4 regions of the Paenibacillus sp. YSY-4.3 genome follow, and region 2 is predicted to be linked to each of the others. Evidence: predicted binding sites of a transcription regulator. Region 2 holds the regulator's gene; each other region holds the start of a gene.
What was found. The regulator Rex, encoded in region 2, represses fermentation and respiration genes when NADH is low (regulators of the CRP and FNR family bind a similar motif). The targets are predictions, from matches to a motif close to TTGTGAAATATTTCACAA.

Region 1 (7,755 bases), on a different contig from region 2:
GGGCTTCAAATATTTTTTGATGCAGGATGTAACGGAAATCGCTGTATGTGTTCGGGGGCGTGCTTCGGGTTTCATGCTCGTATCGAATGATTTACATACAGAGCCGATCGCAAGGATAACGATAACGCCAAGCAGTGCCTTTACATATTATGGGACGAAAATCAGTGTGGAGAATGGGAAGCAGGCGCTCTATTTTACCTATGAGGGATCGGGAAAGCTGGATTTTAAGTCATTGGTTTTGAAATAGTTCTATGATGAAAGTCAGGCTGCGCTCACTTCTAATCAAGCGAAGGGCGCAGCCTGTCTCTTAATATATGGAGTATAATCCTGGGAGTTACGCCGACAAGGCGTTTTACTAATTATTGAGCATAAGCTCCAAGGAACATTTCCATGTCATCCTCGACATTCGTAATGCCGCCGATGCCGAATTGATCAACCAGCACTTTGGCAACGTTTGGAGAGAGGAAGGCAGGCAGCGTCGGCCCGAGATGGATGTTTTTGACCCCGAGGTAGAGCAGAGCCAACAGCACGATGACCGCTTTTTGCTCATACCAGGCGATATTATATGAAATCGGTAGTTCATTGATATCATCAAGTCCCAGTATCTCTTTAAGCTTTAGCGCAATAATGGCGAGCGAATAGGAGTCGTTGCACTGGCCCGCATCTAGAACGCGCGGGATGCCACCGATATCTCCGAGATCGAGCTTGTTATATTTGTATTTCGCACAGCCTGCAGTCAGAATGACTGTATCGCGGGGAAGCTGCTGAGCAAATTCAGTATAATAATTGCGGGATTTCATCCGGCCATCGCAGCCAGCCATGACGAAGAAACGTCTGATATCACCCGTCTTAACGGCATCGACAACTTGGTCGGCGATGCTGGTCACGGTGTTATGGGCAAATCCGCCGATGATTTCTCCGGTCTCCAGCTCAGTCGGAGGCTGACACTGCTTGGCGAGGGTAATGATTTCGGAGAAATCTTTAGGCTGGCCGTCTATCCCATCTGGAATATGCCGTACGCCAGGATATCCGGTATTACCCGTCGTATAGATGCGATCCATGTAACCTGGTTTGGGTGGTACGATACAGTTGGTCGTCATCAGGATCGGGCCGTTAAAGTCTTCGAATTCACTAGCTTGCTTCCACCACGCATTGCCGTAATTCCCCACAAAATGCTCGTATTTCTTGAAGGCTGGATAGTAGTGGGCTGGCAGCATTTCGCTGTGGGTATACACATCTACGCCTGTACCTTCGGTTTGCTGCAGCAGCTCCTCGAGATCCTTCAGATCATGCCCGCTGATCAGAATGCCTGGACGGTTGCGTACTCCGATGTTGACCTTTGTAACCTCAGGATGACCGTATGTGCTGGTGTTCGCCTGGTCCAGCAAGGACATCGCATCCACGCCGAATTTGCCAGTCTCCATCACGAGTGCGACCAATTGATCTGCGGTCAATGTATCGTCCAGAGTAGCAGCGAGAGCCCGGCGCATAAATTTATCAACTTGAGCATCGATATAATCCAATTGATAGGCATGATACAGGTATGCAGCCATTCCTTTAAGCCCGTAAGTGAGTAATTCTCGTAACGAACGGATGTCGGCATCTTCTGTGGCAAGCACACCGACTTGCTCCGCTTTAGCATCAAACGACTTGTCATCGTCGCTATGCCAAACCGCCGCATCCGGCAGCAACGTCTTGCCTGCTGGTTGCTGACGCTCCCAATGTTGGCGCACTTCATCGCGAAGTTTGAGCGCTTCCCGAATTTTAGCGACGAACACTTCTCTGTCAAAGTTAGCGTTAGTAATCGTTGCAAACAACGAGTCCATGATAAATACAGATGCTTGGTGTTCAAGCGCTTCAGGCAGCTCTGTATCTACGCTAAAGAATGATATGCCTTTCAGAACAAAAATGAGCAAATCTTGCAGGTTTGCTACATCGAATGTTTTCCCGCATACGCCTACGATCGTGCAACCGGTGCCTTTAGATGCCTCCTGGCATTGAAAACAAAACATGGGCATTTGCTGTTCAGGCTTATTTAATACAGCTTGATCCATCTATGTTACCTCCCCATTTTTATTTGTGAAAGCGGCCTGTGCAATCATGCACATCATCAATTCATCAGAAGCATAACGCAGGCGCAATGGCGACTGAGTGATTGGAATCACAATATATAAATTTGATCCAGAATATCCATAATTATATAAAAAAAGAAGACCTCCTATACAAATTACAATTTGAATTCTAGAATGATTAGTAGCAGCTATGAAATCGCGGGAGGTATTATAGTGAAAAGATGGAAGTCCATGTTCCAATGGTTTGGACGATTACAAATCATGCACAAAATTATTTTTATATTCCTTCCTCTGATTGTTATTCCTCTTTTTATATCGGGATATCTCTCTAGCTATAATTTCAGTCAATCTACCATCCAAAATATGGAGCAAGGCGCCCTGGACGAGTCAAAATTAATTGTCTCCCAAATCGATTCTATTATTAACAATGCGGAGAATAGCGCAAACTTTATTGCTACTGACATTAATCGCATTATCTCCAGTTCACCGGAGCAACGCGATTCGGTACAAGAGCTGAAGTTCAGAAGACAAATCCAGAGCAAACTATCTACAGACCTCATTCTGTTTCCCGATGTTGACTCTGCCATTTTTATCGATAGGAACAACCATATTCATACTTCATACTCTCGCATCAACGAATACGAACAGAAGGTATTTGATAGCGGAATGATTGAACAGATGACGCGGATGGGAAGCTATGGAAAGAATCGCTGGTTTTCGATGGAGCAGCGTAATTTTCTGGTCAGTGACCCGGCGGTTCCCGTGCTTACTCTTGGCAAGGTCGTAATTGATGTAGATAGCGGCAACAAATTAGGCGCTCTTTTTATCAATGTGAAGGAGACTACATTCTCTTCATTTCTAGGTACAGAGAAAAAACAGGACATTACCAAATCTTATTTGCTAGTGGATAGCGCTCAGAAAATTATTTCCAGCTCCAATCCGAAATATCTTCTAGAGCCGTTCGATAACTTGAAGATTAAGCAACCCTTGACGTTTCTTACTGAACCGTATTCAGAGATTATGGACAGTGCCCAAGGGCAGGAATTCATCAGTATATATCCCTACGACAGAATGAACTGGAACTTAGTGAACATGAACCCGATGACCGCACTAAAAAGCATGATCAGTCATAATGTCTGGATGACCGTCGCGATCGGGATGGTTTGTTTATTGCTTGCATTACTAGGGATAGGTCTATTATCCAAGATTATAGTGAATCCTCTGCTTCAGCTTGCTAAATCGATGCGGAGAGTCAAGGAAGGGGATCTGAACGTAACGGCGGCTATTCGTACACAGGATGAGACGGGGCTGCTTGCTTCCGTATTTAACCTCATGATCCAACAAATCAAGCAGCTTATCGCCACTGTGGAGAATGAGCAGCGGCATAAGCGGGAATACGAGCTGGCGCTTATGCATGCCCAGATAAAGCCGCATTTCCTATACAACACCTTGGATACGATTTATGTGCTTACTGACATGGAACGAACGGAGGAGGCCAGGGATACCACCAAGGCCCTTGCGGACTTCTATCGTGTCGCTCTAAGCAAAGGCTATGAAATTATTACGCTCGAAGAAGAAGTCAAAATCGTAAATGATTATTTAACGATTATGCAGGTCCGTTATCCTCATATTTTACAATACGATATTGCTATTCCTGACGAGCTCAAGGGGATCAACATTCCTAAATTGTCGCTGCAGCCCCTGGCTGAAAATGCGATATATCACGGATTGAAGACGAAAGACAGCAGCGGTTTTATTCGGATTTCTGCGCATGCAGACAGGGATCGCGTGATCATTGAAGTGGAGGATAATGGCGTAGGAATGTCTCCACAGCTTGTATCCCGTATTACTGATTTCAAAGAGGATTCGGATAAAAGAAAATCAATCGGCATATTTAGCGTGCATGAGAGATTGAAGCTGTATTTCGGTGACATCTATGGAATTCACATCGAGAGCAGGGAAGGACAGGGGACGACAGTTAAACTCATTCTACCCAATAACTATGATAAAGGTGAGCATCATGTATAAAGTTATGATTGTTGACGATGAACCATTATTCAGAGACTACATGCGAAGCAAGCTGGACTGGGCTAGCCATGGATTCCATATTTGCTGCGAGGCGGCTAATGGAAGAGAAGCGTTGGAGGAAGCCAAGGAGAATCGCCCCGATCTCGCATTCATTGATATATCCATGCCGTTTATCGACGGGCTGCAATTGGCGGAACTATTAAAGCAGACACAGCCTGATATATCTGTTGTTTTTGTGACAGGGCACAGTGAGTTTGATTATGCAAGGCAGGCTATCCGGCTCGGGGCACAGGATTATCTGCTTAAACCGTTCAATAAGGTGGAATTTTCGACGACGCTTCAGCGGGTAAAGCGTACCTTGGATGAACTCTCACGGCCAGCTTTTCAGGAGAAAGCTACTCCTCAGAAAGCGGCAAACACCGGAGTTCTCCCATTTGATGTGCAGGAGACGCTGATTCTGACCCTAAGGATGAGAGAGACGGATGCAGTTCACGAAGAGCTGAGCCGAATCTGGCAGGTTATTAACAAGATGGATATTTCAAGCGTTATGGGACAGAGCTATCTGGAGGCACTAATCAGCCTTTGTCGTGCTTATATCATCGAGTCCGAACTGAGCTCGGAAGAAGTGTGGGGAACTGACAGCACACTTGAACAGCAGCTGCAAGCGCTGCGATCCTGGGAAGAGGCCGAGCGATGGATCGCCGAGCTGTTCAGCAAAGCGGTTAACTATAGAGAATCATTTAGGCCTTCGAAATCGTATCAATTATTTACGGCTGCCAAAGCATATATTCAACAAAACTATTCAGATTCAGAGCTGACCGTCGAAGGTGTGGCACAGGCCCTATATATAGATGCCAGTTATTTGCGCAAAGTGTTTAAGAGGGAAGCTAACATTTCAGTCGTAGATTATATTACCTATATTCGCATGAAGGAAGCGAAGGACATCCTGCTAACCAGACCCATGAAGCTGTCAGCCGTGGCAGACAAGGTAGGATATAATGACCCGAATTATTTCAGTAAATGCTTTAAAAAGAGATTTGGTCTAACCCCTTCCGAATTCGAGCAGCTTCATGCAAATAAGGCGAATCCTGAATAGATTCGTCTTTTTTGTCCTGTTTATTCCTTATCGTGCTCGATTATTGCATTAATCAAAACGCTGAACAATTTTATAATAAAAATACACTTTGAAAACGCTGCCAAGGACAAGGTGGGCATCAAGTTAAATCCAGAAAAGAGGGGTACAGCATGAAAAAAATGAGGTTCAAGTCTTTAACAGTTCTAGTCACCATCGCCATGTTATCTTTGTTACTAGCTGCTTGCTCAGGGGGAAATTCGAGTCAGAGTTCTACAAGCTCAAGCGGCAGTTCAGGGGAAGAGAAGGTTAAACTGAAGGTGTATGCCCAGCATTTTGACGACGATACCTCCAAACCGTTTGACTATGCGGTAGAAGAACTGAAGAAGGAAATGCCGAATGTTGAAATTGTGTTGGATCCTGCGGTGCAAGATGGATATCAGAAACTAAAAACCTATGCCGCTACAGGGAATATGCCAGATATATTCGAAACGGACTGGGTAACTTTGCAAACGTTCGCTAAATCTAAAAACGTCCTCTTGTTAGATGAGTTTGAAGAAACTACAACTTTTAAGGATAAACTGAATCCCGGGGTTGAAGGAAGGCTAATTGCACCAGACGGTCATATTTACGCATTTCCATTTACCGGGATCGAATTCCAAATTCTCTATTACAACAAAGAAATATTTGAAGAGGCCGGTATTGAAGTGCCGATTAAGACTGTTGATCAATTAGCGGAGGCTGCCAAAAAACTGAAGGAAACTGGATATGTTCCGCTTTCCATTTTTGCAAAAGAGAAGTGGATCTCCACAGCGCTTTATCAAGGCCTTGTCACGCGCGAGGAAGCCATGGGCTACGGAAAGCTGGATGAAGCCGGTGTCACCGAACTGCCCGAGTCCTTCATCACTGCAGCTCATCAACTGAGAACATTGCAAGAAGCTGGCTTATTTGATGTAAACGCTACAAATACGAACTATGACCAAGCTTCATCCTTATTTTACACGGGTAAGGCTGCTATGTTCGTAAACGGACAATGGGAAATCTATAGCTCTCAAGAGAAGCTCGGCGATAAAGTGGACTGGATGTACTGGCCGGCGAAGGATGAAGAAACCTATGAAAAAACAAAATATGCGGTCAATGGATCTCCATCCCCCGGCGGCTTCGCCGTATCTCAATCGACGAAAGATCCGGAGCTGACAGTGAAAGTAGCCAGCTTTCTTGCCCAAAAGGCAGCCGAGTATAAATACGCCCAGCTTGGCAGTCCTATCGTATCCGTAAAAGTGGATAAAGAAATCACTGCCGAAATTCCGCCGATGATGCAGCGCATCGCCGATGAGGTGCTTCCAAATGCTACGAATTATGCGGTCGCTCTGAACAATGTTTCGATCAGAAATGTGCTGGATGACAACACACAAAGTATGCTGATTGACGGTTACTCCGTGGAGCAGTTCATTAAAAATCTGAATGCGGTATTGGCTAAAGAGAACAACTGAGAAAAAGAGACCCAGGCAATCCCCCTTGATGCATTAGTTAAATCAGGGGGGATTGCTTCCAGGAAAGGAGTGGGGTTACACCATGGATAGATATTTAAGCAACAAGAAAGCGATACTGATTTTTCTGCTGCCGGCATTGCTCGCCTATACGATCGTTCTCATCTCCCCGGTGCTGCAAACGATGTATCGCAGTTTTTTTGAATGGGATGGATTAGGTACAGCCGTATTTAACGGTCTTGATAATTATAAAGAAATGTTTCAGGATCCCCTTTTAATGACAGCCTTGCGCAATGGCTTGATTTTTGCAGTTGTTCTGGTCGTTTTTCAAATTGGCCTCGGCACGATTCTAGCGCTTGCTTGTGCCGATCCGCGAGTCAAATTTAGAAAAATGCTGAAGACGGCTTATTTTGTACCTGTAATCTTGTCTGTGACAGTAGTATGCCAGCTCTGGATTGCGATGTATGATCCGACGAACGGTTTGATTAATAAGCTTTTTCAGATCATGGGCATCTCTTATCAACAAAATTGGCTGACTTCGCCGACGGTATCGATTATTGCCATTGCTTTTGTTAACGCCTGGCAGTTCATGGGCTATCAATTCAGCCTCCTCTACGCAGGAGTGAAATCGATCCCCGAGCAATACTATGAAGCAGCAACCATCGACGGCTGCAGCAAATGGATGGCTCATCGTAAAGTAACGCTCCCTTTGATGAAAGAAACTTTTAAGTTCTGTTTTATCATTGCGATCACATCAGGAATCGGCGCTTTTGTACAAATGCTCATTATGACGAATGGCGGACCGGGCACTAGCAATTATACTTTAACCTTCATGATTTACCGTTACGCCTTCCTGGAGAATAAGTATGGTTATGCCTCAGCCATATCTGTATTATTGGTCGCCATTTCACTAGTAGCGACGATGATTATCAACAAGGTGTTTGATCGTAAAGATGATTAACATGCATCTTAGAAGGAGAGATCGTTATGCAACGAGTTAAATCATTCTTCATACAGGTTCCTTTATGGCTGTATTTCATCATTTCCGTTTATCCGCTGTTCTGGATGATTTCCTATTCGCTCAAGGATAACA
Region 2 (7,755 bases):
GCGAAGAGGCTGCATTTTATTTTGAGGAAGTCTTAAGGAGTGCGCCAAATAAGCGGTTGCGTTCCATTATTTACAATGCGCTTGGCTGCATTGAGGCGAAAAGTGGGAACCGCAGCAAAGCGAGGGAGTTTTTCACACTTGCTCACCATAGCGACCCCAGCTTGCCTGAACCTTTAGCCAATTGGGAGGCCTGTCTGCACAGTACAGGGAAACTTCAGTATGGGACCCAGCTTACCAAGTTGCTGTAAGCGGGGCCGGATGGCAGAAGCGATGCGGGAATCCGTAGTTTTGCGGCGCATCGCTTCTTTTGTATTCATCTGTATTAATTTTCAAAACGTCCATCTTCTGTTATGCTGTTAAGAGAAATAGAGACTGGAACGAAAGGGACCATAGAACAGAAATGAAATATGCTGTACTTGACTTTGAGACAACGGGCAATCAGTCCTCCGATGAGATCATTCAAGTTGGACTTGCCATTATAGATGATAATTTGACCGTTTCCCAGGTATATCATTCGTTCATTAAGCCGACGATACCGATTCCTCCATTCATTACAGGATTGACGGGGATTACCGAGGATGATGTCAAAGATGCGCCGGACTTGGATGAAGTCATGATGGAAATGGTTCCGCTTCTAAACGATGTCGTGCTTGTCGGCCACAATGTAGCTTTTGATTTTAACTATCTGCAGAGCGCGCTGGACAAAACAGGTTACCTGCCATTTACCGGTCGTATTCTGGATACGATGGATTTCTTGAAAATATTATATCCCTCTCTCGGCTCATACCAGCTCGGGCTGGTATCCGCAGAGTTCGGCGTGGAACATGACCGCCCTCATCAAGCCGACAGCGACGCGCTTGCGACGGCTTATATATTCCTGAAATGCCTGGAGGAATTGAATGGTCTGCCGCTTCTGACACTGCAGCGGCTCGCTGATTTGTTTGCAGGAGAAGACAGCGATTTGGGCTGGTTCTTTGATGCGACACTGCAGGAAAGGCAGCTTCAGGGCGAACAGGATACGGATGGGTTTGCGTATTACCGCCAATACGCTTTGCAAGTGGAGGATTGGATGGATATTATGCCCGCTCGGGCCAATATGCTAGACAATCCGCTTGAGAACGTCAGCTTTGCAGAGTTTTTGGAGCAGGTGGGGGAGCGACTGCGCGCCAAGCTGCCTGGGTATGAGGAGCGTGAAGCGCAGAACATGATGTTAGCGGAAGTGATGCGCGCTTTCGATGAAGACAAGCACCTGCTTGTCGAGGCGGGAACTGGTACGGGTAAATCGCTCGGGTATTTGCTGCCAGCCATTTATCACAGCGTGAAGCACGATGAGAACGTCATGGTCAGTACGCACACTATTAATTTGCAGGAGCAGCTTCGCGAGCGGGATGTCCCCTTGCTAACGGAGGTTGTGCCATTTCCTTTTCGCGCGGCAGTATTCAAGGGAAGACAACACTATTTGTGTCTGCGCAAATTTGAACATAAAATAAGTAGAAGAGATTTTGTAGCTCCCAAAGAAGATGTCTTGACCGCGGCACAGATGATCGTGTGGCTCACCCAAACCGAAACGGGCGACGATGAAGAACTGAATTTGGGCAACCGCGGTGGCGATTTCTGGGAGACGGTGGCCAGCGAATCCGATTCCTGCCTAGGGCGTTCCTGCCCATGGTTTCGCAAATGCTATTACCACCGGGCCAAGCACGAGGCCGGCGTAGCTGATGTCGTCATCACGAACCATTCCAAGCTGTTTACGGATATCCAAGCGGGGCATCAGTTGCTGCCGGCATACGAACGCCTGGTCATTGATGAGGCACATCATTTGGAGGATGTGGCAGGAAAGCATCTGGGACTTAATATGAAATATTTCACGGTCGTGCACACATTAACCCGCCTGTTCAAGGACAGCAAAACAGGACAATTGCCTAATTTGAGAATGCTGCTGCAAAATACGCCCGGCGAAAAAACCGCGGATTGGTGCAGCGTGATCGACGGCATTTATCCTTCGCTGCTTGACGTGAAGGAAAGCTGGGATAAGCTGAGCGAAATGCTGTTCACTTTAATGCCGGAACGAAGCGATGCGGCTCCTGGCGACCCGGGGCAATTCGTTTTGCGCTTGCTGCCCCACAAGAAGCCTAAGGATTGGGATACGCTCAGCGCGCTTGAGAATCATATTTATGTGCTGCTGGGCGACATCGTCCGCAAAGGTGAACGGATGCTAAACGACATCCGTGACGAGCAGGATGACTATGGGGCGGACAGTTTGCTGACGGATATCAACGGCCTGTTCAAGGATTTGGCGACAGAGCGGGAAGCGATTCGTTTGTTCATGAAACTTGATGACGAAGATACCGTTTACTGGATCGAAGGAAACGGAAATTACCGCAGCCGGTCCTTGCAGATTTACGCAGTTCCAATCGATGTGAGCCAGCAGCTCAAAAACTATTTCTTCGATAAGAAGAAGAGCGTGGTCATGACATCGGCTACGTTATCCGTGGATAAGTCTTTCCAGTACATGATCGAACAGCTCGGATTGCAGGAGGCCGCTGACAGCGACCGGCTGCTGACGTCCATGCTCCCTTCTCCGTTCAATTACAGGGACCAGGCACTGCTCGTCATCCCGCGTGATTTCCCAAGCGTCAAGGGCAGTGTTGGAGATGAGCACTTCGTGAGCATGCTGGTGCGGTCGCTTGCCGATACTGCCGTAGCGACGCGCGGCCGGATGCTGGTGTTATTTACGTCATACCGGATGCTTCGTCAGGTATATGACCCGCTGAAGGAGCAATTATCCTCCGAGGGAATTACCGTCATTGGCCAAGGAATGGACAGCGGCAGCCGCACGAAGCTGACCCGGAGATTTCAGGGACAGGAAGCGTCCGTGCTGCTCGGCACGAGCAGCTTCTGGGAAGGCGTGGACATTCCGGGGGAGGCGCTGACCAGCCTGGCCATCGTCCGCTTGCCGTTCCAGCCACCGAACCATCCGCTGGTTGAGGCGAAGAGCGAGCGTCTTCAGAGGGAGAAGAAGAACCCGTTCATGAAGCTGTCTGTGCCGCAGGCCGTTATTCGCTTCAAGCAGGGGTTTGGACGTCTGGTGCGTTCTTCTCAGGATCGCGGGATAGTAGTAGTGTACGATACGCGCATCTTGGAATCATACTACGGAAAATATTTCTTATATTCGCTGCCTGGACCGAAAATGGAACATATGCCGATCGAGCAAATGGTACCAAGAATTTCCGAATGGCTGGACGTTCACGAAGTCCAAGAGGTAAAGAAGCAATAACCGTAATTCATATCGCACCATTATAAGGGGAGAAAAGCTATGAAATCAGAAAAAATTTCCGATGCGGTTGTACGCAGATTGCCAGTGTATTTGCGTTTCCTCAATGAGCTGAGTCTTCGTGAAGTGCCAACGGTATCCTCTCAGGAATTGGGCCAAAAGCTTGATCTTAATCCTGCGCAAATTCGTAAGGACCTCGCTTATTTTGGGGATTTCGGGCGCAAGGGCATCGGTTATGACGTGTCCTATCTCATTGAGAAAATCCGGCAGATCTTGAATCTGGATCAGCAGATTAGTGTGGCTCTTGTCGGGGCCGGTAATCTGGGTCAAGCGCTGTCTAACTATAACGCCTACTTGAAGGACAACATGAAAATCGTAGCGGTATTTGATGCTGCGCCGTCCAAAATCGGCACGAAAATCAATAATATTACCGTTCAGCCGATCGACGAGCTGGTGAAGACGGTACAAGTAATGAACATAAGGATCGGAATCATTACGGTTCCTGATTTCGAGGCCCAGCGCGTAGCGGATCAACTCGTTGCCGCTGGCATCGGGGCGATTCTTAACTTTGCGCCTACTATATTGAAGGTACCGGCGGAGGTAAGAATTCATGCGGCCGATTTCACGACGGACCTGCTCAGTCTTGCCTATTATTTGAATGACGGAAAGGAACTTACTTCAAATGAGTCGTAAACTGCTAATTACAGGCGGTACGTTTGCCGTTCTGGAAGAAAAAGAACCTGTCGTTAACGGCTATATGCTCGTTGAGGACGATCTCATTACCTATATCGGACCCAACCGGCCGGAAGGCTGCGAGAATGCTGAAGTTGTGGATGGAAGCGGTCTGTTGTTTATGCCCGGTTTGATCAATACGCACGGTCATGCGGCCATGTCGCTGCTGCGCGGTTATGGCGACGATATGGTACTGCAAAAGTGGCTCCAGGAGAAAATGTGGCCGATGGAGGCGAAGTTCACGGGCAATGACGTGTACTGGGGAACCGCGCTATCCGTGCTGGAGATGATCAAGGGAGGAACGACGACCTTCCTCGATATGTATGATCATATGGATCGGGTCGCGCAGGTGACGGAAGAATCCGGTATCCGCGGGGTGCTGATGCGCGGGGCGATTGGGCTGTGCCCGCCTGACGTACAGAAGCAGAAGCTGGATGAAGCGGTTGCCTTCGCCCGGAATTGGCACGGTAAGGCGGACGGCCGGATTACGACGATGATTTCGCCGCACGCGCCTTATACCTGCCCGCCGGATTACATTGAACAATTCGTGCAGGCTGCACATGATCTCGATTTGCCGATGCATACGCATATGTCGGAGACACGGGCTGAGGTGGAGCAAAATGTCGCTGATTACGGGGCAAGGCCCGTGGAGCATTTACTCAAGCTGGGCATGTTTTCACGCCCGACCCTTCTCGCGCATGGCGTTCATTTAACGGATGAAGAGATTGAAGTGCTAGCTGCTCATAAAGTAGCTATTTCGCACAATCCGGGCAGCAACCTGAAGCTGGCTAGCGGCGTAGCTCGGGTTCCTGAGCTGCTGAAGGCAGGGGTTACTGTTTCGCTCGGAACCGACGGCGCAGCGAGCAACAACAACTTGGACATGTTCGAGGAGATTCGCCTCGCTGCTTTGATTCACAAAGGAGTAACGGGCGATCCGACGGCCGTTCCTGCGCTGGAGGCGTTGCGGATGGGAACTGAATACGGGGCAAAATCGGTGTTCCTTAATAATACGGGCAAACTCGCCGCAGGAATGAAAGCGGACTTCATTGCCCTTAACACGGAGCAGGCGCATTTTGTACCGAGAACCGATTACGTCTCCCATGTCGTGTATTCCGCCGGACCGAAAGATGTGGAGCATGTATGGGTCGACGGGAAACAGATTGTGAAGCATGGTGCGTGTCTCACCCTGGATGAAGAGCGGATTCGCCATGAAGCTCAGGCGGCTTTCGAAGGTCTGTTATCCAGATAGCCTCAAGCTTGTTTAGGAAAGGAAGAGAAGGTTGAAGAAGAGAACCAAATGGATACTGCTTTCTATCCTCATCCTGCTGCTCGTACTCTTTGGCCTTCATCGTTTTTATGTCTATGTCATGCAGCATACTTGGAATGAGGAGTCAGCAGCGATTCAGACGGCTAAGCAGCAAACGGGCATCGTATCGGTCGACAAGACGTGGAAATCGGTGTGGGACGAGATATGCTGGGTAGTCCAGGGGAAGAACGAGAACGGAGAGGACCTGATGGTCTGGCTGCCGGAAAGTGGAGAACCTCATGAAGAGCTTCTGTCTGGCGGAACGAGCGAGCAGCAAATCAGGGAAATTGTCAAGAATGAGCTGCCGGGAATCAGAATCGTCAGGCTCATGCCGGGCATCTATGAGGGCGAATACGTATGGCAGCTTTTTTACAAGGAGAAGGAGCATCATTACTATCAATTTTTCAAGTTTAGCGACGGCTCGATTCTGCCTGATAAATTTACGCTGCCGAACCGTTGATTGTGGTGCGGCAACCAAGAAAGAAGAAGAACCTCGCTCTATTGAGCGAGGTTCTTTGTTATTTCCTAAAAATTTTAAATATATTCATACTTTGGCTTCGATATTGCATGTTCAATATGTTATACTCTTACTTGTAGCTTGTGATAGATCAAAGTATATCATTTCATGCAAGTATTTATATATATATTAGGATAGGAGGAAGCTGCGAATGAAATTACGTATCGGACAAACTGTTGCTATCGCTGCTGTCTCTGCCGTATTGTTGTTTGGTGGTTGGTTTGCCTATCGCCAATGGGCGATTGAGGCTCCGTTCCAAAAGTTGGTCAAGCAATATGAGGGCGTGAATCATGTTCAATTCAATATTACCCCGAAAGAGGTAGGGTTGAAACTTGACCTTGCTGCGGGGACGGATATGGGCGGACTAATTCGTCATATTGAGAAAGACGGCAAGAAGCTGCTGGGCAACCGTAACTTAAAGCTGGAAGTGACGGATCATTCGACGCCGGATTTGGACAAAATTTGGAGCGAAGCGCTTTTTTCTGTTGCTCAGGCGATGGAAAATAAACAATATACCGAAATACAGCGTACGTTGGATCAGTTGGAGCAGCAGCACGATGCGCTGCAAGCAACCGCTGATATGGATAATGAGAACGTCTATGTAACATTAACCGCTGGAACTGTTAGCAAGTACGTTATTTTACCACGCGTTCCGCAGAAATTGGGGGTGTGGCCGAATGCGTAAATGGATGTGGGAGGTCATTGCTGGAGTCGTTCCTGTATTATTGATTTTTATGGCTTTTATCGGCTTCAACGTAGTGCCGCTTATCGTCGCTCTTTTGATGGTGGGCGGGGTATTCACTGTGCTTAAAATGCGCGGAGGCATTGCGATCGGTGCAGCCCAGGAGCGGAAGCGGAAGAAGGCGGGACCGGCCAAACTCACCTTCGAAGAAATCGGCGGCCAGGAAAGTGCGAAGCAGGAGCTTCAGGAAGCGCTTGATTTCATGGTGCGTCATGAGGAAATCAAGCAGTTCGGCATTCGGCCGATCAAAGGGATTTTGCTGACAGGCCCTCCGGGAACGGGCAAAACACTGATGGCCAAAGCTGCGGCCCACTATACGAACGCTGTCTTCGTTGCCGCATCTGGCAGTGAGTTCGTAGAGATGTACGTCGGGGTCGGGGCAGGGCGGATTCGTGAGTTGTTCAAGGACGCGCGAACGCGTGCCGCTAAAGAGAACAAAGAGAACGCGATTATATTTATCGATGAAATCGATGTGATCGGCGGCAAAAGAGAAGGCGGCCAACAGCGCGAATACGATCAAACGCTGAATCAACTGTTGACGGAAATGGACGGTATTTACTCTACGGAAGCGCCGCGCATTTTGCTCATGGCGGCGACGAACCGCAAGGAAATGCTGGACAGCGCGCTGCTGCGCCCGGGGCGATTCGACCGCCATATCCAGGTCGACTTGCCGGATAAGAAGGGCCGCATGCATATATTGGAACTTCACGCCGACAATAAACCGCTGCACGAAAGCGTGAGTATGGAGAAGGTCGCCGAGGAATCCTTCGGATTCTCAGGGGCCCAGCTTGAGAGCGTGATGAATGAGGCTGCAATATATGCGATGAGAGAAAATGAGAAGGAAATCGAGCAGCGTCATTTATCGATGGCGATTGACAAGGTCATGCTCGGTGAACGGACCGACCGGGTGTCTACGGAGGAAGAGAAGCGGCGCGTAGCGATTCATGAGCTGGGTCACGCGATCGCCGCTGAGGTCGTGGCGCCGGGAAGCGTGAACCAGGTTGCGCTGAGTCCGCGCGGTAGAGCGCTTGGTTATGTCCGGCATAATCCGCAGGAAGATAAGTATTTGTATACGAAAGCATATTTGGAAGGCCAAATTATTATCGCTCTGGCCGGGGCGGCTGCCGAAGAAATCTATTATGGGGAGCGAAGTACCGGTTCCAGCAATGATTTTGAGCAGGCGA
Region 3 (7,755 bases), on a different contig from region 2:
AACTGCAGCAGAGAAGCCGTTCCTTCTCTTGCTGGTCGGCGGAAACGAACGGCATGATGAGCCGATTATCCGATTATGCGCGGTCTCTTATTACGGGATGGTACGCGGCACGGGAACAGCTTTCCACGTTGGACCCGGCGTTTGGGGTGAAAATTTCGGCGTACTATGAGGAAGCTAGGGACCGTGATTTGTTTTTGACGACGGCTATCATCGATCCGCAAATTGACCGCTCAAGTGGGCTCGACGATCAGCGCATTGCCGAGCGATTCCTGCATGTCGTGCGGGAAACATCGGAAGGCATCGTAGTCCGGGGAGCCAAGATGATCGCAACGGGCGCGCCATATACACATGATTTTGTCATCTTTTCCTTTCTGCAGTTTCAAGCCGAGCACCAAAAACATGCCCACGTCTTGATCGTGCCGGCGAACTCGCCGGGATTGCATATCGTCTGCAGGGAATCCTTCGCCGATGCGGGCGAACAAAATCATCCGCTTAGCTACCGGTACGACGAAATGGATGCGGTGCTATTTTTCGATGATGTCCTCATCCCGTGGGAAAGGGTGCTGCTGTACGGCGATCCGGAGAAAGTGCTTGCCCTTCGGGCCAATCGGACGGCTAACGGACTGGCATTCCACCAAAATGTCGTGCGTTTTGTCGCCAAGCTGGAGTTTGTCGCCGGCATCACGTTCGCAATCGCGGAAGCCATCGGGGTCACGGGATTTCTTCATATCCAGGAGAAGTTAGGGGAACTGCTCACGCAGATCGATGCGATCAAGGCGCTGACTATTGCGTCTGAAGCGAAGGCGGTGCCGGATGAATCAGGGGTATTGGTGCCGGACTTGTCCTATATCGAAACCGCCCGAAGTCTGGGAACCAAGTATTATCCTAGAGCGATCGAAATTTTGCAGCAAGTGGGAGGCGGCGGCTTTGTCCAAACTCCGTCGGGGATCGAAGATTTTTACGGACCGATCTCGAAACTGATGCATCTTTACTTCGAAGGAGCGAGCGTGAGTGCGGAGAAAAAGGTCGAGCTGTTTAAGCTGGCCTGGGATCTGATCGGCAGTCCGCTCGGGGCAAGGCATCTTTTGTACGAAAAGTTTTATGCCGGAGATCCGATTCGGGGCTTGGCCAATCACTACAACCGCTTCGACAAGGAGGCGTTGACCGATCCGATCTGGAGGCTCTTGAAAGCCAACAGCAAGGGCAGCTTGATGATCTAGTAAAAACCGGAAGGCCGGAAATAACCGCATATCCTATGCCGATTAGTCCACTAAAGGCGCCTGAAGCAAGACGGTCAGGTGTCTTTTCTTTGCCGCTTTGTTAGAAAAGGGCTGATGCTCTTGTCTATAAGTTTTAATTCAAAGGAGAGGTGATTCGTTATGTCTTTAAAGTTTGCTTATTGGGTACCGAATGTAAGCGGGGGCTTGGTCATTTCTAAAATTCCGCAAAAAACGGGCTGGTCCTTCGAAGACAATGCGAGGTACGCGCAGTTGGCCGAGCAGGCGGGTTTTGAATATGCACTGCTTCAGACCCGATTTATCGCCAGCTATGGGGCAGAGAACCAGCTGGAAGCCATCGCGCTCGCGTCGGCGTTGGCTCCGGTCACGACGAAGCTGAAGCTGATCGCGGCCGTCCTGCCGGGCTTATGGCATCCCGGAACGATTGCCAAGGCGATATCCACCATCGACCAGATCAGCAAAGGAAGAGCGGCTGTAAATATCGTCAGCGGCTGGTTCAAAGGCGAATTTCATGGTTTCGGCGAGCCTTGGCTGGATCACGACGAGCGGTACCGGAGGTCGGAGGAATTTATCCGTGTGCTGAAGGAACTGTGGACTGAGGAGGAAACGAACTTTCAGGGGGATTTTTACCGGATCCGGTCGGCTCCTCACAAGCCTAAACCGCATGTCGTCCCTCCGGTGTTTCAGGGCGGAAATTCCGCGGCGGCTCGCCAGATGGCGGCCAATGTGTCGGACTGGTATTTCATGAACGGCAACACGCTTGAAGGATTCCGCAGCCAGGTTGAGGAGGTGAATCGTTTGGCTGCCGCGCGGAATCGCAAGTTGAATTTCGGTGCGAACGCCTTCGTCATTGTTAGGGATACGGAGGAGGAAGCGCGGCAGGTTCTGCGCGAAATTATCGCCCATGCCGATCCCGAGGCGGTCGAGGGCTTCCGCAGCCAGGTGCAATTCGCGGGCAAAGCTTCCCCGGAAAGGGAGGGCATGTGGGCGAACTCGAATTTCGATGATCTGGTCCAGTACAATGACGGGTTCAAGACCGGGCTGGTCGGGACGGCCGAACAGGTGGCGGACCGCATCATCGAGCTTAAAAAAGCCGGCGTCGATCTCATTCTTACGGCCTTCCTGCACTACGATGAAGATATCCAGGCGTTTGGAGAAAAGGTACTTCCACTCGTAAGGGAGAAGGAAGCGGCTTTGCTTAGTGCGTCGGCTACTTGAGCTTGTAGTAAAAATAAAACGTTAGGAGGAATTCATGTATGAGCACACATCTTCGTCAAACCGGCGCAAGTGGCATTCAGCCGGATTATGAACAGCTTCGCGATGAAATCCGTACGATTGTCGATGGGGTCATCAAGCCTCGCGCGGAGGAAATCGACCGGGAGGGGAAATTCCCGAAAGAAAATTTGGAGGCGTTGGCGGAGGCCGGCTGGAACGGTGTCCTCATTCCCCAGCGTTTTGGGGGAAGAGGTCTCGATCATGTTGCCTTTGCAATCGCCGCGGAGGAAATCGGCAAAGGCTGCCCTTCGACTTCGCTGGTCTATGTCATGCATGTCGGAGCCGTGCAAACCATAGCCTTATACGGCAATGAAGACCAGAAAGAACGCTGGCTTGGGCCTGTCCGGGCAGGCTCGATCGGTACTTATTCGACCAGTGAACGAGCTTCGGGCGGACATTGGTGGTTTAATTTCAGCGAAGCTTCGCGGGACGGCGAAGACTATATCCTGAATGCGGAAAAATCGTTCACGACCAGTTCCGGTCAAGCGGATTTCTATGTATTTCAAACGAGGTCTCCGGGGGCGCAAACACCGACGGATGTCAGCTTTTTTATTGTCGACAGCAAGCTTCCGGGAATTAAGCCGGGGGTTTGGGAAGCGCTCGGCGTGCGCGGCAACCACAGCGGACCTATTACGTACGAAGGGGTTCGGGTCTCTTCCCAGGATAAGCTTGGAACGGAAGGGCAAGGCCGCGAAATTTTGGAAAGCGGCGTCTCTCCGGTATACCTGATCGGGCTGGGCTCGACTTGGCTTGGGGTCGCGGAAGCCGCATTGGAAGCCTCGGTCAACTACGTAAAAGGAATGGTCCACCGTGATTTCAACAAGCGGCTGGCGGACTATCAGATTATTCGCCAGCAGCTGGCGGAAGTAAAAGTACTAGTCGAAAGCTTGAAGCCGTGGCAAATTTCGCTCGCGAAGCAGTTGGATGAGCTGCAGGCGCAGGGACGTCCGCAGGTCGAGCTGCTCCTCCCCTTGGTGGAATTCAAAATCCATGCGGCTGAAGTAGCCAACAAAGCGACGAAGGCCGCCCTTGACGTGACGGGAGGCTATGGATATAAAAAAGGCATCTTCGAAAGATTGTTCCGGGATGCGCGGGCGGGAATCGCGATGGGGCCCTCCAATAACATCGCAAGGGAATGGATTGGAAAAGCGTTGGTCGGTCTGCCGTTGGAGCTGTGGCACGAGGGAGGAGATTAAGTTATAAGATGACTATTAGGCTTAATTAGAAATCTACACAAGCAAACGCCCGTTACCACGGCTAATGTGGAAACGGGCGTTTGTGCTTTATATATTTACTGTTCTCCTGTACACGGGAAGAACAACTTTGGTTCCTGCTCAGACTACAACCACAATCATTTTCTAAAACAACAAAAGCCCTACCTCTCTTTTGTCCTTGCGGCTCCGATGACCGCGCCAGTGTGAATCAGAAATCCATTAAATCCTTACTTTGGGTCATTCAAAGGAATTTTCATACCTGGTCAGGTATAGGAGGGCTATAATCTTGTGAGGAACTACATTTTAAAAGCGGTTTGCAACTCAAATTATCATTATACTATAGTTCAACCGTTAAAGCAAGAGTGTTTCGTGAAAATAAAATCCCGCTCCAGTCATAACTGAAGCGGGAAGGTGGGATGCGGGCATTCCGCTTCAGTCATGCACTGTACACTGCGTATTCAGCATGACGATGGTCTGCCGACGCGCAGGCTGAGCATGGGCATTACGAGTCTATCATCGGGCCATTCATCCCGCGGCTAGTTGGCAAAGGAATAGCTGTCGTTCGTTTTATTCAACATGTCCTTGAAACCGGACGTAGCATACAGCTTCTTCTCCTTGGATATGAACAAGGCCTCCGTATCCGGCGTATCTTCGATGAACTTCAATCCGTCCTCGATGCCGAGTACGAATAGCGACGTGGACAGCGCATCTGCATCGGTAGAGTACTTTGTCACGATGGTAACGCTGCTGATGCCATTGTCTACCGGATAGCCGGTCCCTGGGTCGAGGATATGCTGATAAAGCTTACCTTCCTCGATAAAAAAGCGCTCATAGATGCCTGAGGTGACGATCGTCTTGTCGGCCACCTGAATTGTGCCGATAGAGTTACCGCGTTCTTTGCCCGGGTCCTGGATACCGATGTTCCACATCTTGCCCCCTGGTTTCTCGCCCATAGCAAAGATGTTGCCGCCGAGATCGATGATCGCGCTGCTGAAGCCTTGCGCCTCCAGATACTCGTAAATCGCGTCTGCCGCGTAGCCTTTGCCGATGGAGCCGAGGTCGATGGCCATGCCTTCTTTTTGCAAATAGATTTCGTGCGTATACTCATTCATTTCTATTAAATGATAGTCGCTAAGCGCTTTGGCGGCTTCGATCAGATCAGCGTCTGGTACCTTGGCGCCTTCATGGCCGATATTCCACAGCGTAACCAGATTGCCGATGGCGGGATTGAACTTTCCGTCCGTCCGCATCGCGTAGTCGAGTGCTTTCTCGACCAGCTCGAACGTCTCGGGGGAGATCTTTACGGGCGTCTTCCCGGATTGGCTGTTCACCTGGTAAATTTCACTGCTCTCCAGCGTGCGGCTGATTTTGCCGTCGATGTCATTCAGCAAGGCTTCAATCTCGTTAAAATGCTGCCGTGTTGCGCGATCATCGTATATTTTCACGTTGACGACGGTGTCGAATATGAAGAACGTCTCTCCCATTGGCTTCATAGTCTCATGCGCATTTGCCGTCTTATCGCCGGATGCGCCGGAATCCTTGGGCAGGCCTGAATTTGTGCCGCAGCCAGCCAATAGAGCCGTTGATAGTAGTAGCGTTAATCCTAAAGTAAGTAGTCTATTGTGCTTCATAAACGCCGCCTCATTTCATTTGCTTCTAAATTGATTCATTCAAATTTATTGTATCAAGGGTGGGAAAATGTTTAAAGTGCTTTTTTTCACAAAGTAATGATTATTCCATTAAAATCCTTATAAAGTGAGGGATTTGTGACAACTGGGAAAATGAGAGAAATCGCACAGGTTAGTCATTGAACAGGGGTTATAATGAGATCATCTAAGATTTATATAATCAAAAAATAAGGGAGTTTTCTCTATGAAACGTGGAGATATCCTGCTGATCGGCTTGATTGTTGTCATTGCCATGGCATTTCTTGTTCCAAGGTGGTTTTTAGGAAATTTAAGTGAAAACAATCACAATGACAATCCGCTTGTCGCAAATATCAAGGTCGATGGCAAGCTGGTACGATCCGTGGAGCTCACGGAAGAGGAGCAAATCATTGAAATTGAAACCGAGGATGGCCTCAACATTTTGAAGGTGCATGATTATGGCATAGAAATGATTGAGGCGGACTGTCCTGATCAGGTATGCCTGACCTTCGGGTTTGTCCAGCGCAACGGAGGCACGATCGTCTGTCTCCCGCACAAAATGATCGTGGAAATTGAAGGAGCTTCCGGGGAAGGAGATGAGATCGATGCCATCGTTAAATAAACCAGCCGCGCCGAAAACGCTTGGCGGCGAATCATCCACTCTCCTGTTGAAAAGAACGGTAATCGTTGCGATTTTCGCCGCCGTTGCGGTCGTACTGAGCCTGATTGAATCGCTGATTCCGATCAATATGGGCGTGCCTGGCGCCAAGCTGGGGCTTGCGAATATTATGGTGCTGACTTGTCTTTATTTCCTGCGGGCGAGGGACGCCTTGATGATGGTGCTGCTAAAAACGCTGCTAACCGCGTTTATCTTCGGTACGTTTTCCAGCTTCTTGTTCAGTATTATGGGTGCGCTATTCAGCTTCGCAGCGATGTGGTTTCTGCTCTTGGTAGGACGTAAGAGACTTAGCATGATTGGCATAAGTATCGTCGGGGGGATTGCCCATAACATCGGGCAGCTTACCGCCGCATCACTGTATTTCCTGACAACGAAAATATTCTATTACTTGCCGATGCTTCTCATTACAGGGGTACTGACGGGTATTGCGGTTGGGATCGCGGTTCGTTATTTGATTCCTGCGCTTTCCAGATTGTCGTTGTTTGAAGCTTTTTTGACGGATTAAGGGGGTGAGGAGATGGCTGCAGCAACATTCGCTTACGAGTTGAACGGAGTTTCCTTCGCGTATGCGCCGGATGCCCCGGTTCTGGATGAGGTGACGCTCCGCATTGGCTCCGGAAGCTGGGTGTCGATCGTCGGGCCTAATGGCTGCGGCAAATCGACCCTTGCCAAACTGCTGGGCGGTCTGCTGGCCGCAAATAGCGGCACGATCATGGTAGAAGGGCACGAGCTGACGCAGGATTCGGTCTGGGATATCCGTCCCCGGATCGGCATGGTGTTCCAGAACCCGGATAACCAGTTTATCGGCTCCACGGTGGAAGAGGATATCGCTTTTGGTTTGGAAGGGCGCTGCCTCTCCCGCGAGGAAATGATCGACCGGGTCAAGCGTTACGCCGAGAAGCTGGAAATCAGCCATCTGCTGACCAAGCACCCGGCGGAGCTGTCCGGGGGGCAGAAGCAGCGTGTAGCCCTCGCCTCGATCCTGGCGATGGAGCCAGGCATCGTAATTTTCGATGAAGCATCCTCCATGCTGGATGAGAAGGCGCGCGGCGAACTGCTGCATATTTGGCGGGACATGCGCAGCAGCGGTGATTACACGCTCATCTCGATCACGCATGATGCGGAAGAGATTATGGCCTCGGACCGGGCGATCGTGTTCCGGAGCGGGGCCATTGCTGCCGATGCAGCTCCGGCGGAGCTGTTCGAGGATGAGGAGCTGCTGCAGGCTTGCCGCTTGATCGCGCCTTACCGGATCAGGTTGCTGCAGGAATTACGGAAGCGTGGGATGGATGGAGAAGGCATTCTCCATGGCCGGCAAACGAGGAGGCGGTGACTATGGCTATTACATTCGAGGAAGTCAGCTATGCATACGATGACCGCAGCTTATGGCGAAGCGGGGCGTTGGAGGGTGTCAATCTCCATATACAGCCCGGAACGTTTATGGGGATTGCCGGCACGACAGGCTCCGGCAAGTCAACGCTGCTGCAGCACTTCAACGGTATCCTGAAGCCGACCGCAGGGTGCGTGCAGGTACTGGATTTGCTGATAGGCGCCCAGGAGAAGGCGCCGAAAATGCGCGAGCTGCGCAGGCGGGTCGGGCTCGTGTTTCAATTTCCTGAACAGCAGCTGTTCGAGGATACGGTGGAGAAGGATATTTGCTTTGGACCGCTCAACTTCGGAATGTCTCTCGCGGAAGCGAAGGA
Region 4 (7,755 bases), 200 kb from region 2:
CGAGGAGGCGGCCGTCGTGGACGGGCTGAGATCTCCCGGCATCTTTGCCAGAGTGGTGATGCCGCTTACTGTTCCGGCGCTCGTGACCGTCTTTATCGTTAATTTCCTTGGCAACTGGAATGAATTTTTGCTTGCCAATTACTTTCTGTCCGAGGACTCGCTCAAGACGCTCCCTGTGGGGATGGTAGGCTTTCGTGACGCATTCAGCATCAACTATGCGCAAATGTCCGCGGGAATCGTCTACAGCGTCGTTCCGGTCATGGTGATCTATGCGATACTGCAAGAGAAGATCATTGAAGGTTTGACGGCCGGAGGCGTAAAAGGATAGATTAACAGTAGAACGGTAATGACGAAATGGGGAATGCTCTGTGGATATCAAGGCGCTGCTCATTGATGACGAGCCTCTTATACTCAATCACTTGAAGAATGCGCTTCCTTGGAACGAACTGCAAATTGAGCTTGTCGGGACGGCCCGCAATGGTGTCAAGGGGCTGGAGCTGGTCGTGGAATTCGAGCCGGACATCATTCTGTGCGATATTCGAATGCCGCTGATGGACGGCCTGGAATTCCTCCGGGAGATCCGCAGGCTCGGCTATAAGACCGAGGTCATCATGCTGACCGGGTATCAGGAATTCGAATATGCCCGGCTTGCGCTGCAGCACGGGGTGAAAGACTATATTCTGAAGCCGATCAATTATACGGAGCTGGAATCGGCGATCGGCAAGCTTGCGAACGAGGTCCGTTCCCGCAGGTCGGAGAGGCGCAGTGCGGAGCGGCAGCTGCAAAGAATGATTGGGCTGGCGCACGAGAAAATGATGTTCGACGTGCTGATGGGATTTGCGGCTGACGTGCCGCGGTATTGGGGTGCGGAGGAGGAGCAGGGCAGCGAGCTTCTTTACGCTCTGTTTCTAGTAGACTTGGACGATTATGCGCAGCGTACTGTGTCTTGGACGGAGCAGGAGCGCAAACTGTGGAACTTCGCGGTTCGCAATGTGCTGCAGGAAGCGATCCCGGGCCAGGAGCCTCATTATATTGCGGTCCAAATGCGGCAAGGGGAATGGTGTGTACTGCTGCAGTTCGAGCGTACGCACTACGCCGCTAGCTCATCGCAGATGCAGGAATGGGCCCGGGAAATCCAGCGCGCGGTCAAAGATCATATCAAGCTGACGGTCAGCCTGGCTTGGGAACAAGGGCCGCTTGAGATAGGGGTACTGTCCCAGACGTATACGAAACTGCAGCGCGGCTTGATGCTGCAGGCAAGCCATGAGCAGTTGCTCCCATTGACGGAAGATGCGCTGGCGCGTGATGCGGCGGTGTCGGAATGGCAGCTCGTTGAGGAAATCACCTCGGGTCTAAAAATGTACGATAAATCGAAGGTCGAGCAGGGGCTTGAGCAGCTGAAAGCGAGTTTGCCGCATATTTCCGAGCATTCGGCACTGGGAATCGAGAAGTTTTTGCAATACAGTATCATTCATCTGCTGCGGGAAATGCGCGAGCTGGATTTCATGAACTCCCGGGAAGAGGGGGAAATATGGCGGCATTTGCAGCACAGCCAGAATGTGAAGGATTTGCTGAACGTGATCTCGGAGCTGGAGAGCCATATCAGAGAGCTTGAGATCAATAAGAAGTCCAGCGAACTGCTGATGATTTCGGCCGGGGAATATATTCAACGCAATTTGAGTACGGATATTGGGGTCGACGATATTGCGAATCACCTGAATATAAGCTCAAGCTACTTTAGCCATTTGTTTAAGAACCATTACGGGGAGACATTCGTTGAGCATTTGCGGAAACAGCGCATGGAGCTTGCCAAGACGATGCTGCGCCTGACTTCCCGCAGCGTAACCGAAATTGGCGTCCTGGTCGGCTATAGCGACCGGCGCTATTTCTCCAAGGTGTTCCAGCGCTATACCGGCGTTACGCCAACGGAATACCGGGAACAGGAAGAACCGCAAGGAGGCGGTGATGAATCGGATATTGCGCGCGTGGAAACAAAACAGCAGCAAACATAAATGGCACAGGGCAGCCTGGCAGCAAAATAAAAAGCAACCTCCTCCGGGTCCGAGATGAGGTTGCTTCCTTACGTCTTAAGATCATTATATCCGGCATATTTCGTTTGGGCATAGCTCACAGTGACAGATGTCCTGCAGCATGACGAGGTCTTTAATAAGGATCATGCCATTTACATATTCCAGCGCGTCCTTCTTGCGCAAGTCGCTGAGCATCCGGTTGACGCTTTCACGGGTAGCGCCGATCATGTTGGAGAGATCCGTATGCGTAATTTTTTTGTTGATCAGAATGTTGTCGCCTTGCTTCTCGCCATAAGTATTGCTTAGTCGAATCAGGGTCGAGCAGAGCGCCCCCGGCTTGCCGTACATCATCAAGTCACGGAACTTGGTCTGCGTCAGGCGGTGATGGATGCCCATCCACTTCATGAAGTCAATGGCAAAGTCGCAATGCTGGCAGATCATGATCTCGAGCTCTTTTTGTTCTATAATGCCGATTTCACTGTCCTCGATGACTTCGGCGGTAAAGCTGTGTTTCGAGCTGAAGAAGGGATCGGCCTGGCCAACCATATCTCCACGTCCGTACATATATAGAATAAGCTCCTTGCCTTCGTCTGTAGATTTGGTCAATTTAATGCGCCCTCGCTTAACGAAGAACAGCTTGTCGGAGAAGTCTCCTTCCCAGAACAGATGCGTTCCTTCCGGATACGTCTTATCTTTCATAGTTACGAGAAGACGGTTGAAGTTTTGTTCTGTAAAGCAGCTCGTATTCCCACGGGGCGGGGTTGCCGTTGCGAATCCAGTCATTTTTAAATCCCCCTCATGCTCCAAATTTTTCTGAAAATTTTAAATTAATTTAAATTAATTATATACCGAAGTTAAGGCTTTGGGGCGGCTTGCAAGGCTTCAAAAGTGTCTAAATTCTAACATTGTGACTATTTTCACTATCTTGGCGTCAAAAAACTCATTGCAGAATAGGGCGGTCTATGAAATTCATTTATTGAATGTGGTTGAAAGTGCAAATGAAAAACAAACCATAAACATGAAAGGTTTTCACTTCTTTAAAGATTGTGAAAATATTCACTATACAAATCAAAAATGCTGTGCTATGATCGAGGTAACAAAAGAGAAGCAAAAGCTTCCGATGGATAAGCCAGAAAGTGAAAAAATTCACATTACGCCCTAGAGAGACTTCACTGGTTGGTCCATATGAATTTAGGAGGATGAGAGAAATGGCCGTAAAGAACAATGTGACGACGAAACAACAGCCTGCTGCAGAGGATTACATCCAATCCTTGATCGACAAGGCCAAGAAGGCAACTGAAGCTTTCATGGGCATGGATCAAGCGCTAATCGACAAGATCGTGCAAGCGATGGCTCTGGCAGGCCTGGACAAACACATGTATTTGGCGAAAATGGCGGTGGAGGAAACTGGACGCGGAGTATATGAAGACAAAATCATCAAAAACATGTTCGCGACGGAGTACATCCACAACAGCATCAAGTACGACAAGACGGTAGGCGTCATTGAGGATAACCCTTACGACAACTTCCAGAAAATCGCCGAGCCAGTCGGCATTATCATGGGGATTACGCCTGTGACGAACCCGACTTCCACGACGATCTTCAAAGCGATGATTGCCATCAAGACCCGCAATCCGATCATCTTTGGTTTCCACCCATCCGCACAGCGCTGCAGCACAGAGGCTGCGAAGATTTTGCTGGAAGCTGCGGTCAAGCATGGCGCACCAGTGGACTGCATCCAATGGATCGAAGATCCTTCCATGGATCGGACGAACGCCTTGATGAATCATCCTGATGTGGCATGCATCTTGGCAACTGGCGGCTCTGCAATGGTTAAAGCGGCATACAGCTGCGGCAAACCGGCGCTCGGCGTTGGCCCTGGTAACGTTCCTTGCTTCATTGAGAAGAGTGCCGATCTGGATCAAGCCGTCAACGACCTCATTTTATCCAAGACATTTGACAACGGTATGATCTGTGCTTCCGAGCAAGCGGTCATCATCGAAGAACCGATCTTCGATCAAGTGAAGAAGAAAATGATTGCGAACGGCTGTTATTTTGTCAACAAAGAGGAAGCTGCTAAGTTGACGGCTGGCGCGATCATTGCGGATAAATGTGCGGTGAACCCTACGATCGTAGGTCAACCGGCAACGAAGATTGCTGAGCTGTGCGGCATCGAGGTACCTGCTGGAACGAAAATCCTGGTAGCCGAAATCGAAGGTGTAGGCCCTAAATTCCCGCTATCCGCTGAAAAATTGAGCCCAGTACTGGCCTGCTATAAAGTAAAAACAGCTGAACAAGGCATCGACCGCGCGCTGGAAATCGTTCAATTCGGAGGCATGGGACACTCGTCAGTCATCCATTCCAATAATGAAGAAATGATTCAAAAGTTCTCGGACCGCATGCCAACCTGCCGGATCCTGGTCAATCAACCGTCTTCGCAGGGTGGTATCGGTGACATCTATAATACGAATCTGCCATCGCTTACGCTGGGGTGTGGATCTTACGGACGCAACTCGACTTCGTCGAATGTAACGGCTGTCAATTTGATCAACGTGAAAAGGGTGAATCGTCGTACCGTGAATATGCAGTGGTTCAAAGTACCAAGCAAAATCTATTTCGAGAAAAACTCGACGCAATATCTTGCCAAAATGCCGGACATCAGCCGCGTACTGATCGTAACCGACCCGATGATGGTCAAACTCGGATATGTGGAAAGAGTAGAGCACTATCTGCGTCAGCGCCAAACTCCGGTTGCGATCGAAGTGTTCTCGGATGTTGAGCCGGATCCATCGACAACGACGGTAGAACGTGGTGCCGAGCTGATGGCTAAATTCCAGCCGGACTGCATTATCGCACTCGGCGGCGGTTCGCCAATGGATGCTGCAAAAGGAATGTGGCTGTTCTACGAATATCCGGATACCGACTTCCACAACCTGAAGCAAAAATTCATGGATATCCGTAAACGGATTTACAAATACCCGCGTCTCGGCCAAAAGGCAAAATTCGTAGCGATTCCTACAACCTCGGGTACAGGCTCGGAAGTAACCTCGTTCGCAGTTATTACGGATAAAATCAACGGCAACACGAAATATCCTTTGGCGGATTATGAGCTGACTCCGGACGTAGCGATCATCGATCCTGAATTTGTATACAGCTTGCCTAAAGTAGCTGTAGCCGACACGGGCATGGACGTTCTGACACATGCGATCGAAGCATATGTATCGGTCATGGCGAATGATTATACGGATGGTCTTGCAATCAAAGCGATTCAACTAGTATTCCAGTACTTGGAGCAATCGGCGTTAACCGGCGACAAGCTGGCCCGCGAAAAAATGCACAACGCTTCGACGCTGGCAGGTATGGCTTTTGCCAATGCGTTCCTGGGCATCAACCATAGCTTAGCGCATAAATGGGGCGGTCAGTACCATACGGCGCATGGTCGTACTAACGCGATACTGATGCCGCACGTTATCCGCTACAACGCGAAAAAGCCTACGAAATTCGCAGCTTGGCCTAAATATACTAGCTTCGTAGCTGATGAGCGTTATGCAGAAATCGCCCGCATTCTGGGATTGCCTGCCCGTACGACGGAAGAAGGCGTCAAGAGCCTCATTAAAGCGATCCGCGAGCTGAACAAGAAGCTTGGCATTCCGGCGAGCTTCCAGGAACTCGGCTTCGATGCGAAGGATTTCGAATCGCGTGTTGATTACTTGGCTGACCGTGCATTTGAGGACCAATGTACGACGGCGAATCCGAAGCTGCCGCTCGTAAGCGAGCTGGCAGAAGTGTATCGCGACGCGTTCTATGGCCGCTTCGAAGAGTAGAAAACCATACCATTTAAAATTTTAGAAATAAAAATATAAGGTGTTCAATAAATAGTGACAAATATCACTCGAAATGTGATATTTGTCACAATCCCTTTGTCCAATCTGGTATATCATAACAGTATAAAGATCCCTCATACATTGATGAGTTTAGTGGATTCGTATAAATGGTAAAAATGGGCTTATCAGTGTCGGAATTGTGAAAATTATCACAAATTTAAGGGATCCAAGCGGGATGTAACCTTCAACCCCGCATACACTATATAAATGGAGGGAATAAAGATGTCGGTGATTGAAAGAGAAGTACAAGAAGTTCAGTCCGCATGGAGAGGTTTTAAAAAAGGAAAATGGATGAAGGAAGTCAATGTACGCGATTTTATCGACAATAACATTGCTCCTTATCACGGTAACGAAGCATTCCTGGCAGGACCTACGGACAACACAGTTGCCCTGTGGGACATCGTTTCCGACCTAACCAAGAAAGAACGGGAAGCAGGAGGGGTCCTTGATGTTGACGTGAATACCCCATCCACGATTGTATCTCATGCTCCAGGCTACTTGGATAAGGGCAAGGAACAAATCGTTGGCGTGCAAGGCAGCGCTCCTTTCCAACGCACGATCCATCCATTTGGCGGCATTAACATGGTGTTCAATTCCTGCAAAGCTTATGGATTTGATTTGCCAGAAAGCATTGTAGATATGTTTACGACAATTCGCAAGACGCATAACCAAGGCGTTTTTGATGCATATACTTCAGAGATGAGAGCGGCTCGCAAGGCCGGTATCATTACAGGTCTGCCAGATGCTTACGGGCGCGGCCGGATCATCGGCGACTATCGCCGGGTTGCCCTTTATGGCGTAGACTTCTTGATCAAACAAAAACACAGTGAATTAAACAGTCTTGAAGTCGATGTGATCGACGAGGATGTGATCCGGCTGCGCGAAGAGCTGTCCGAGCAAGTCCGCGCACTCGGCGAATTGAAACAGCTTGGCGAAATGCACGGCTTCGATATTTCCAGACCTGCAACGACAGCAAAAGAAGCATTCCAATGGCTCTATTTCGCTTATCTGGCCGCTGTTAAGGAGCAGGACGGCGCGGCAATGTCCCTTGGACGCGTATCTTCCTTCCTCGATGCCTACATCGAACGTGATATAGCGGAAGGAGCGATTACCGAAGTAGAAGCGCAAGAACTAGTTGACCATTTCGTGATGAAGCTGCGCATTGTAAAATTCCTGCGTACGCCAGAATACAACGATCTGTTCAGCGGAGATCCTACTTGGGTAACTGAATCAATCGGCGGGATGACTGTACAAGGCACTACTCGCGTCACCAAGAACAGCTTCCGATTCCTGCACACCCTTTATAATCTGGGGCCTGCGCCTGAGCCGAACTTGACCGTGCTCTGGTCTGAGCAATTGCCGGAAGCGTTCAAGAAATATTGCGCCAAAGTATCTATCGAGACAAGTTCGATCCAATATGAGAACGATGATTTGATGCGTCCGATCTATGGCGACGACTACGGTATCGCTTGCTGCGTATCCGCGATGGAAATCGGGAAACAAATGCAATTCTTCGGCGCTCGTGCGAACTTGGCCAAAGCGCTGCTGTACGCGATCAACGGCGGTAAGGACGAGAAATCCGGAGCACAGGTTGCTCCTGAATATCCGGTAATCACCTCTGAGTATCTCGATTACGATGAAGTGATGAAACGCTTCAAACCGATGATGGAATGGCTTGCTAAATTGTATGTAAATACATTGAATGTCATTCACTATATGCACGATAAATACTGCTACGAGCGGATTGAAATGGCCCTGCATGACCGTGACATTCTCCGTACGATGGCTTGCGGTATCGCCGGTCTATCCGTAGCTGCTGACTCGCTTAGCGCCATTAAATA

Region 1: a site for Rex is predicted at 2,091-2,108, ahead of hcp (hydroxylamine reductase). Genes of this name have one in related genera too.
Region 3: a site for Rex is predicted at 5,433-5,450, ahead of ACYUJT_RS07540 (FAD:protein FMN transferase). Genes of this name have one in related genera too.
Region 4: a site for Rex is predicted at 6,052-6,069, ahead of pflB (formate C-acetyltransferase). Genes of this name have one in related genera too.

What each region holds. Positions count from the first base shown of each region.
Region 1 covers NZ_BAABMC010000010.1:97,824-105,578, forward strand. Annotated here, with positions in the region: gene ACYUJT_RS22825 (family 43 glycosylhydrolase) at 1-247, shown strand, start outside; gene hcp (hydroxylamine reductase) at 360-2,054, opposite strand; gene ACYUJT_RS22835 (sensor histidine kinase) at 2,286-4,100, shown strand; gene ACYUJT_RS22840 (response regulator transcription factor) at 4,093-5,196, shown strand; gene ACYUJT_RS22845 (ABC transporter substrate-binding protein) at 5,394-6,665, shown strand; gene ACYUJT_RS22850 (carbohydrate ABC transporter permease) at 6,748-7,623, shown strand; gene ACYUJT_RS22855 (carbohydrate ABC transporter permease) at 7,650-7,755, shown strand, end outside.
Region 2 covers NZ_BAABMC010000003.1:211,575-219,329, reverse strand. Annotated here, with positions in the region: gene ACYUJT_RS11710 (tetratricopeptide repeat protein) at 1-248, shown strand, start outside; gene dinG (ATP-dependent DNA helicase DinG) at 401-3,277, shown strand; gene ACYUJT_RS11700 (redox-sensing transcriptional repressor Rex) at 3,317-3,967, shown strand; gene ACYUJT_RS11695 (amidohydrolase) at 3,957-5,255, shown strand; gene ACYUJT_RS11690 (cell wall elongation regulator TseB-like domain-containing protein) at 5,287-5,772, shown strand; gene ACYUJT_RS11685 (hypothetical protein) at 5,981-6,514, shown strand; gene ACYUJT_RS11680 (AAA family ATPase) at 6,507-7,755, shown strand, end outside.
Region 3 covers NZ_BAABMC010000002.1:139,838-147,592, reverse strand. Annotated here, with positions in the region: gene ACYUJT_RS07555 (4-hydroxyphenylacetate 3-hydroxylase family protein) at 1-1,220, shown strand, start outside; gene sfnG (dimethylsulfone monooxygenase SfnG) at 1,380-2,456, shown strand; gene ACYUJT_RS07545 (acyl-CoA dehydrogenase family protein) at 2,495-3,709, shown strand; gene ACYUJT_RS07540 (FAD:protein FMN transferase) at 4,264-5,358, opposite strand; gene ACYUJT_RS07535 (NusG domain II-containing protein) at 5,600-5,995, shown strand; gene ACYUJT_RS07530 (Gx transporter family protein) at 5,979-6,557, shown strand; gene ACYUJT_RS07525 (energy-coupling factor transporter ATPase) at 6,570-7,385, shown strand; gene ACYUJT_RS07520 (energy-coupling factor transporter ATPase) at 7,388-7,755, shown strand, end outside.
Region 4 covers NZ_BAABMC010000003.1:412,512-420,266, reverse strand. Annotated here, with positions in the region: gene ACYUJT_RS12730 (carbohydrate ABC transporter permease) at 1-328, shown strand, start outside; gene ACYUJT_RS12725 (response regulator) at 369-2,012, shown strand; gene ACYUJT_RS12720 (Crp/Fnr family transcriptional regulator) at 2,097-2,813, opposite strand; gene ACYUJT_RS12715 (hypothetical protein) at 3,007-3,192, shown strand; gene adhE (bifunctional acetaldehyde-CoA/alcohol dehydrogenase) at 3,239-5,854, shown strand; gene pflB (formate C-acetyltransferase) at 6,137-7,755, shown strand, end outside.